2 regions of the Vreelandella arctica genome follow, and region 1 is predicted to be linked to the other one. Evidence: riboswitches for the same ligand, from Rfam matches in the RefSeq annotation. Region 1 holds a riboswitch; the other holds the start of a gene.
The links. A riboswitch is a leader RNA that binds a small molecule or an ion and turns the genes downstream of it on or off. The one in region 1 is predicted to bind thiamine pyrophosphate.
Positions count from the first base shown of each region.

Region 2: linked by a shared signal. The riboswitch ahead of thiM (hydroxyethylthiazole kinase) and the one ahead of V8L70_RS01030 (SLC5/6 family protein) in region 1 are both predicted to bind thiamine pyrophosphate.

Region 1 is NZ_JBANSN010000001.1:233,537-237,809, forward strand. Features, by position in the region: gene V8L70_RS01015 (CoA-acylating methylmalonate-semialdehyde dehydrogenase) at 1-131, shown strand, start outside; gene V8L70_RS01020 (hypothetical protein) at 232-924, opposite strand; gene V8L70_RS01025 (peroxidase-related enzyme) at 1,115-1,717, shown strand; TPP riboswitch at 1,761-1,868, shown strand; gene V8L70_RS01030 (SLC5/6 family protein) at 1,858-3,237, shown strand; gene V8L70_RS01035 (sensor domain-containing diguanylate cyclase) at 3,301-4,273, shown strand, end outside.
Region 2 is NZ_JBANSN010000006.1:173,396-177,668, forward strand. Features, by position in the region: gene ampC (class C beta-lactamase) at 1-25, shown strand, start outside; gene V8L70_RS07675 (cupin domain-containing protein) at 182-847, shown strand; gene V8L70_RS07680 (DUF6164 family protein) at 856-1,224, opposite strand; gene gloA (lactoylglutathione lyase) at 1,234-1,770, opposite strand; gene V8L70_RS07690 (hypothetical protein) at 2,015-2,359, shown strand; TPP riboswitch at 2,414-2,512, shown strand; gene thiM (hydroxyethylthiazole kinase) at 2,536-3,345, shown strand; gene thiE (thiamine phosphate synthase) at 3,335-3,958, shown strand; gene V8L70_RS07705 (LysR family transcriptional regulator) at 3,955-4,273, shown strand, end outside.

The DNA of each region.
Region 1 (4,273 bases):
AGCTGGGGGATTTAGGGCCTAACGGCAAACAGGCGATTGCCTTCTGGACGCAAACCAAAACCGTCACAGCGCGTTGGTTTGAACCAGAGAATGTTTCCAGTGGCATTAATAGTACGATTTCGCTTGGCTAAATGAAGCACTATTCAATGCCTGATGCTGGCCCCGCATTAAGCGGGGTCAATTGATAGCGGGTGCGGCCAAAGCCGAGCCGATGAATCGGCATATCGTGATTTAAAAGTTATCAAACAACGGCAAGCTTTCTTCCAACAGTTGTTCAGTGGGGCCAAGTTGGCTTTCATGCAACACCAGCAGGGAATGTTCGTTCATGAAGTCCTGGGCTGGCGGCACCAGCAGCGCGAACTCACCTTCTTCAAGGTGAAACTCATGTATTTCGCGCAAACCAAGCGGCGTCATGCATTGCGAGCAGCGGTAGGTGTCATCTTCGCCATAAATCAGGCGGTGGTACATTTTAAACAGCGTATAGAGTGCCAAGCCGCCCTCAAACGCTGGCCAGCGCGCTGGTGTATGACGAATGCCGCTGGCGAGGTCTTGACCTTCTGCTCTGGCCTCTGCAATCGCATCGGCTAGCGGGGCAGCTAGAATGGCGGTTTGGTCAGCAGGTAAAGGTGTGTTGTGCTTGGAGGCGTGTTCAAAATCCTGCACTGCTCGTTTGAAGTCAGAAACGTTACTGAGGGTGTAGTCGACATGCTGAAGATCGTCGGGCTCAAACCCACCATTTTCCCAGCCATGAATGACTCTCAAGGTCATTTGGCCCCGCGTCATGGGGCGGGCCAGTAACATATGCAGCATGATCCGAATATGTAGCTGGCGCTCATCCGTATCATTTTCAAACGCTTGGTAGGGGTCAGAAAACAGTTCGTTTAGACGACCGGAGATGTGTTCTTTTGCTTCGTTATGGCTCATGTCAGTGTCCCTTTGAACGAACTGATTATTAAGCGTTATGCGCGCGGTTCTTTTATGCCAGCTATTGCAGGTCGTTACATCAGTATGGCGAGCAGGGCCGCTAATTAAAAGTCACTTAAGTTAGCGTTTTGTTACGTAAAGGCTAAGTCGTTTTTATGAGATGGTTAAACTTAACAATAAAGAGGTGATTATGTCTGCTCCATTAAGCCGTTTTAATGTACCAGAAACGTTAGATGATCTGCCCGACGATATTCGCCATACTATTTTGGCCGTCCAGGAAAAGGCAGGGTTTGTGCCTAATGTATTTTTAATGTTGGCCCATCGTCCTGCTGAGTTTCGTGCTTTCTTTGCCTACCATGATGCGCTAATGGAGCGTGAATCTGACACGCTCACTAAAGCCGAGAAAGAGATGATTGTGGTCGCTACCAGTGCGCGCAATCGCTGCTTGTATTGCGTGGTGGCGCATGGGGCACTGGTGCGCATATACAGCAAAGACCCGCTGCTTGCGGATCAGGTCGCCATCAACCATCGCGTGGCACCGATTAGTGAGCGCCACCGCGTCATGCTCGACTTTGCCATGCATTGTGCCATTGATGTCGGTGAAATGACCGATGAGTGGCGCACGCGCCTGCGGCAAGAAGGCTTTAGCCAAGAGGACTGCTGGAATATAGGCGCCATCGCGGCGTTTTTTGGTCTGTCGAATCGATTGGTCACCCTGGCGGGTACGCCGCCCAATGCGGAGTTCTATTTGATGGGGCGAGTGCCCCGCGCAGAGGCTGCCAACACACCTTAAACTTTACTAAGACGCGTTTTTGGTTGACGATACCGTCTTCATTCACTGTCGCCAGGGGAGCCCTGCTTGCAAGGGCTGAGAATGCGCGCTGCGCAGACCCTGGAACCTGATCCGGTTCGTACCGGCGGAGGAAGTGCGACATGCTATATCTGACGTCAGCCGTGCTTGGCGCGGCGCTGTGCTGCTTTGCTTATTTAGGTCTACGGGCTCGCTGGGTGGATGGCCCCGTTGATGATTATGTGACGGCTCGCAACTCACAAACAGCTTCAACCCTTGGTCTCTCCTTTCTTGCCTCCGGCATGGGGGCGTGGATACTCTTTGCCCCGCCCGAAATTGGCGCCTTTGTTGGCCCCCTCGCATTAGCAGGTTATGCGCTCGGGTCGGCACTGCCGTTTATTGTGTTAGGACTCTACGGGCCAAAAATTCGCCGTGCGTTGCCGGAAGGGCGCAGCATCGCCGAGTTTGCAGAAGCGTGCTATGGCCCAGGCGTGCGGCGCTGGGTAACGTTAGTGTCGGTTGGCTATATGGCCTGTTTTCTGGCAGCGGAGCTCACCGCCATAGGGGCCATCACAGCGCTATTGTCAGATGTGCCGCCCGCGCTGGTGATTATTGGCGTTGCCCTCACCACTCTGGTGTATACGGCGGTTGGCGGTTTGCGCGCCAGCCTTGCCACGGACCGGTGGCAGGCATGGCTGTTGCTAGCGCTTCTGTTGGCGGTGGGTAGCGTTACGTTATGGCGCCTACCCACAATGCCTAGCGAGGCAACGCTGCCTTCAATCCCCGTTACCAGCGCGCTGAGCGTTGCGTTAACGCTGGTCATCGCCGTCACCGCAGCGAACCTTTTCCACCAGGGGTATTGGCAGCGTGTTTGGGCGGCAAGGGACGATCAAAGCCTGGGCCGTGGCGCTTGGCTAGGCGGCGGTATGACCGTCGTCGTCGTGATGCTAATTGGTGGTTTGGGCATGCTGGCGACAATGAGTGGGGTTCGCCTTGGCGAGCCGCCGATGCCGTTTTTCGCCCTGCTAACGAAGGCCCCAGCTTGGCTGACGCTACCTGCCTTAGTGCTGGCAGTCACCTTGGTGGCCTCCAGTGTGGATACGTTACAAAATGGTATCGCTTCCCTGGTGGTGTCGCGCAGCGAACAGCGGGGTGTTTCCATCGCCGCTGCCCGCTGGGTCACGATTGCATTGATGATACCGGTGGTAGTGATTGCTTTGCAGGGGCTGTCGGTACTGCGGCTATTCCTGATTGCTGACTTACTGTGTGCTGCCATTGTGGTGCCTGTGCTGCTAGGTCTGTGGCAGCGCATGACCCCTTTTTCGGCTGTTGCGGGAGGCGTTGCAGGATTGCTGGGTGCCATTATTCCAGGGTGGTTCGGTCAGGGCAGTCTCATCGCGGGAGTGGTAGCTGCCAGTTTTCCAGGCAGTATTCCTACGCTGGGGCCGTTTGTCGGCGCGATAGTCGCCTCTACGCTGGTTAGTGTGTTGCTCGCGAGTATGAGTAAAAATAATAAGCAGTAAGCAGAAAAGTGCTGGTCGCGATATGCTGGTAGACCTACACCTCCCTGAATGGGTGACATGACAATGAGCTACCCCATAGCATCTAATGAAGAGGCGCGGTTAGCCGCTCTTTATGAGCTTGAACTATTAGATACCCCGGATGAACCGGCGTTTGATCGCGTCACCAGGTTGGTTACCCAGTTACTAAATGTGCCTATCTCAACGATCACGTTGATTGATGCTGAGCGTCAGTGGATTAAGTCGCGCGTGGGCGTGGAAACCCGCGAGACAGGGCGAGATGTGGCTTTTTGCGCTTATACAGTGACGGCCTCAGAGCCGTTAATTGTTGAAGATGCACGCAAGGATCCTAGATTTGCGCAAAACCCCCATGTGACCGCCCCGAATGGGATTCGCTTTTATGCGGGTATTCCGCTGTGCACCTCCAATGGACTTGCATTGGGATCCCTCTGCGCGATTGATATTAAACCTCGTACTCTTAGTGAGCAGGAACTGGCGGCTTTGAAAGATTTAGCGGCGATTGTGACTGATGAAATTCGCCTGCGTGAGCGGCTGATCCGAGAGAGAAAAAAAGCACAGGAATCTCAGCGAGCGTTGAGCGAGCTTCATTACAGTATGGAGTGCCAAATTGAACGGCGCACCAACGAGCTCAACCTGGTCATTGAATCCGCCTATGACGCCTATATCAGCGTTGATTCACAGGGCGTTATTCTGGATTGGAATCGAGCGGCTGAGCTAATGTTTGGTTGGCCACGCAAGGCGGTGCTGGCAAGGCCAATCACACAACTACTCTTTCCGAATGGCTTGCCAACTGAGAGTGATCAAGCCCCTATCACCTTTACAGCGCGGTGCCATGATGGCAAGGAACTGCCCGTCGAGGTCCGCATCAAGACATTGACCATTGATGGCCGCGAACGACGCAGTCTTTTTATCCATGATATTACCGAACGGCAGCAGCTAGAGCGCTTGCGCGATCAACAGGCCCGTGAAGACGTATTAACCAAACTGCCGAATCGACGCGCCCTGGATGAACGCCTGC
Region 2 (4,273 bases), on a different contig from region 1:
TACCGCACTGGCAGAAGCCCACTGAGTCTCTCTCGCTTAAAACAGTCTAATGCCGCCGTTGGCGGCATTTTTTATGGCATCATCGCTAAGATCAAACAACCTAAAGTTGCATTTTTCGCTGTCAATAAGGAGACTATTACTCCTCCCCGATACTTACCTTCACTGCGAAGAGCCCTTTCCCATGCGTCTAAACGCCGATTTTAGCCACTTTGCCTGTGTTACCCCGGAAGAGTATCAGTGGGTCGATTCCCCCAGTGCGGGGGTCGAGCGCATGATGTTTGACCGAATTGGTGATGAAGTTGCCCGTGCCACCAGTCTTGTTCGCTACGCGCCTAATACGCAATTTGAGCGGCATACCCACGGCGGCGGCGAAGAGATCCTGGTGTTGGAAGGCGTGTTCGCCGATGAGCATGGGCGCTACCCAGCCGGCAGCTACTTACGAAACCCCATCGGTACCGGCCACACGCCACAGATTGGCGAGGAAGGCGCGCTGATTTTTGTCAAACTGCACCAGTTTGACCCCAACGACACGCTCCAGCTGGCGGTACCTGCGCATCGGCTTCCCTGGCAGCCGGATCGTCGCCCGCGCATTGCCTACAAGATGCTGCACACCTACAAGCAGGAGCGCACCAGCCTGGAACGGTGGTCGGCGGGCACCTCCATCACTTACCCCACGCTGCTGGGCGGCCTGGAGTTTTTGATTCTTGAAGGCAGCCTAAGCGATAGCGAGCATAGCTACACGGCGGGCACCTGGTGTCGCTACCCCAGCGGCGCAGCCCCTGCACTCACCGCCGGTGAAAATGGCGTGATGATGTACCTCAAACGCGGTCATCTGCCGCCCGCATAGCTTAGTGCTTAGCTTCGTGATAAGCCCAGAAACGGCAGCAGCGTAAGAGCCGCAATAAGCCCCACGGCTAACAGCACCAGCACCACCTGCAGCGGGTGAGCGGCCAAGCGATGCCACAATGTTTCCGCGTCGCCCCGCTCAACCGCTGCTTGATGCTCACGCTGGACGCGGTCAAGGCGCTCCGCCTGATAGGCGTCTAGCGCGGCGATAGCCGCATCATGCTGATGTGGATTACGTAGCCAGATAGCATCGACCCCCAGGCGGAAAAAGCCCGCCTGGGTTTCATAGGTATCAAAGCCATGGTCGGCCAACAGGTCACGCACTTCCATGGCCTCTTCGTCGGTAACGTGGCGCAGCCGGAACAGTAGTTCAGCCATTGGCGTGCCTCATGCGTCGCTTTTACCCGCCATCAGGTCTGCCTGAATTACTTCGATCCAGTAGCCATCCGGGTCCTTAACGAAGATAACATCCTTCATTTTGCCCTGATCAGCGCGTTTTACGAAGGTGACGTCGTGCTCGTCAAACCATGCCTGTGCCGCTGCCAAATCCGGCACGTTAAAGCAGATGTGCCCAAAGCCCTGGGGCTCGGCATTGCCATCGTGATAGGCGAAATCTTCCTGGTTTTCAGTCCCCCAGTTGTGGGTCAATTCCAACAGCCCCTTCTGGCTAAACGTCCATACGGTACGCGCGTCAGTCTCTTCCGGCACGCTGTCGCTCGGCTCCACGTTGGCTAAAAAGTAGAGCGAGAACTGCATCTCCTCGAAATCCAGCCGCCGCAGTACCTGCATGCCAAACACTTTTGAGTAGAACGCCAGCGCCCGCTCGGGGTCTTTGACCCGCAGCATGGTGTGGTTTAAACGGAATCCTTGGGTTTGAGGCGGTGTATCGACGACACCAGGATGCTGCTCACCTTGAAAACTCATCACGCTCTCCTGTCGCTAATACTGTTCATTGACTCTATTGAGCCTCACATACCGCTTACCATGGGGGCTTTATTGCCAGAATGCTAGCCCTTACAAGCACGTAGGCAGTGTCGTATCGGGGCACCGGTAAGCGCACTAGCAATCCTAAACAAAAACCCTACACTTATTATCCATAAGATTTACAAAAGAAGTTCCCGCCACATGATCGATGCCCCTGATTGAGGGCGTCCTTCAGGAGGTTTTTATGACTGCGATTGATATGACGCTGGGTGATCACTTAACCCTCAAGCAACTTTCCAATGCGCTTCACAACGGCTTTTCGCCCATTGTTGAAGTGGAGTCGATGGATGGGATTTACAGAGTGCGCTTTCATCACGCTAACGGCGTGTCTGACCTCAGTGATAACAAAGGGCACGTCAGTACTTTTCTCGGCACGGGTGAAATCCGCGATACCTTAGGCCAACTTGGCTTGACCCACGGCGTGCTGACCTTCGCTGACCAGTGCGGTGACGAAATGATTGGGATAGAGGGGAAAGCCATAACGCCTGACGAGATGCTCACCTACGGCACGCGTATTTCGTTTCGTTAGATTGCCATCGTCTGTATCCAGGGGTTTACAGGGCTACTCCAGGCAAGGATAGTAAGCGCTCGACAGGGGCGCCCTCCGTTACGGTTGGGCTGAGACGCACCCTTTGAACCTGAACCGGATAACACCGGCGTAGGGAGTCATGGTACCGCTTACCACCTCCCCGCCGGGAGGATGCTATGACCCTACCTCCGCTTGGCGATTACCTTGCAACGCTGCGCGCAGTGACACCGTTAGTCCATTGCATGACCAATTATGTCGCCATGAACAGCACGGCCAACCTGTTGCTAGCCACGGGCGCGTCACCCGCAATGCTGCATGCTCCAGAGGAAGTGGCAGAGTTCACCGCTATTTCTGCCGGGCTGTCGATCAACATTGGTACCATCTCTGCCCACTGGGCGGACGCGATGTTGACCGCAGCGGCCACCGCCAGCCAGCACTCGATTCCCTGGGTATTAGATCCTGTCGCCGTTGGCGCGACCCGCTATCGACAATCGCTGTGCACGCGGTTACTCGCGTTAAAGCCTAGCGTGATTCGTGGCAATGCCTCTGAAATTCTGGCGCTTAATGGGTTAGCCAACCAAGGCCGCGGCGTGGACTCGACAGCTGCCGCCGACCAAGCCATAGACGCAGCGATAGCGCTAGCGCAAAAACATGGCTGCGTTGTCGCGATGACCGGTGAAAGCGACTGGGTGACGAATGGCACACAGCACTATCGTATTAACGGTGGCCACCCCTTAATGCCCCGTGTCACAACGTTAGGCTGCGGCCTTAGCGCACTGGTCACCGCCTTTGTTGCGGCCAACCGTGAAGCCCCGCTGGAAGCCACCGCCGCGGCGCTAGGCTGCTTTGCCGTCGCTGGCGAGCGGGCGGGCAGTACTGCTCAGGGCCCAGGCAGTTTCCAAGTCGCTCTGCTGGATGCGCTTTATCAACTTACCCCTGACGACCTCTCTGCTCATACTCAGTTGGAGTCACTCCATGCCGTATGATCTATCGCTTTATTTGGTGACCGACACTGCGCTTTGCGACGATTATGGCCTAGAGCAGACGGTTGAAGCAGCGGTAAGAGGTGGTGTGACCATCGTGCAGCTACGCGATAAGCATGCCAGCGATGAACAGATGGTTACTCAGGCCAAGCGGCTAAAAGCACTGCTGGCAGGCACCGGGGTGCCGCTCATCATTAACGACCGTTTACAGGTAGCGCTAGAGAGTCAGGCAGATGGCCTGCATGTCGGTCAGAGCGATGCCGCTGTTCAGGAAGCACGCCGAGCGCTAGGTGAACAGGCGATTATTGGCCTGTCGATCAATACCCTCGCTCAGCTCCAAGCGGCGCCCATGGCGTTAATTGATTACGTTGGCATTGGGCCCGTGTTTGCAACAGTGAGCAAACAGGACCACGCCCAGCCTATCGGCTTTGGCGGCTTGGCTTCGCTGGTCAAAGCGTGCCCACTGCCCAGCGTGGCGATTGGTGGGTTGAAAGCTGAGCATGCCATTAGTGTGCAGCGGGCGGGAGCGAACGGATTAGCGGTGATTTCAGCCATTTGCGGCCAACCCGATCCTTTCCAGGCGGCACGCGCCTTTCAGGTCGCTGCTGCGTCATGAACCAAATAGAGCATATCGTTGCTTTCGTGCGAGTCGCCGAGCTGGGTAGCTATACCCGGGCAGCTGAAGCACTCGATATTTCGCGTACCCGCGTGTCGCGTCAGGTCATGGCACTGGAGAAGGCACTCGGGGCGCGACTGATACAGCGCACTACGCGTCGCCTGCATCTCACGGAAGCAGGAGAGCGCTATTTAATGCGCGCCCAGGGTGTGCTGCAAGCGCTCGATGAAGCCGCTGCTGAAGTTGGCCAAGGTACCAGCGATGTGCGCGGCCGTTTACGCGTAAATGGGCCCATGAGTTTTGGTACCCGCTACT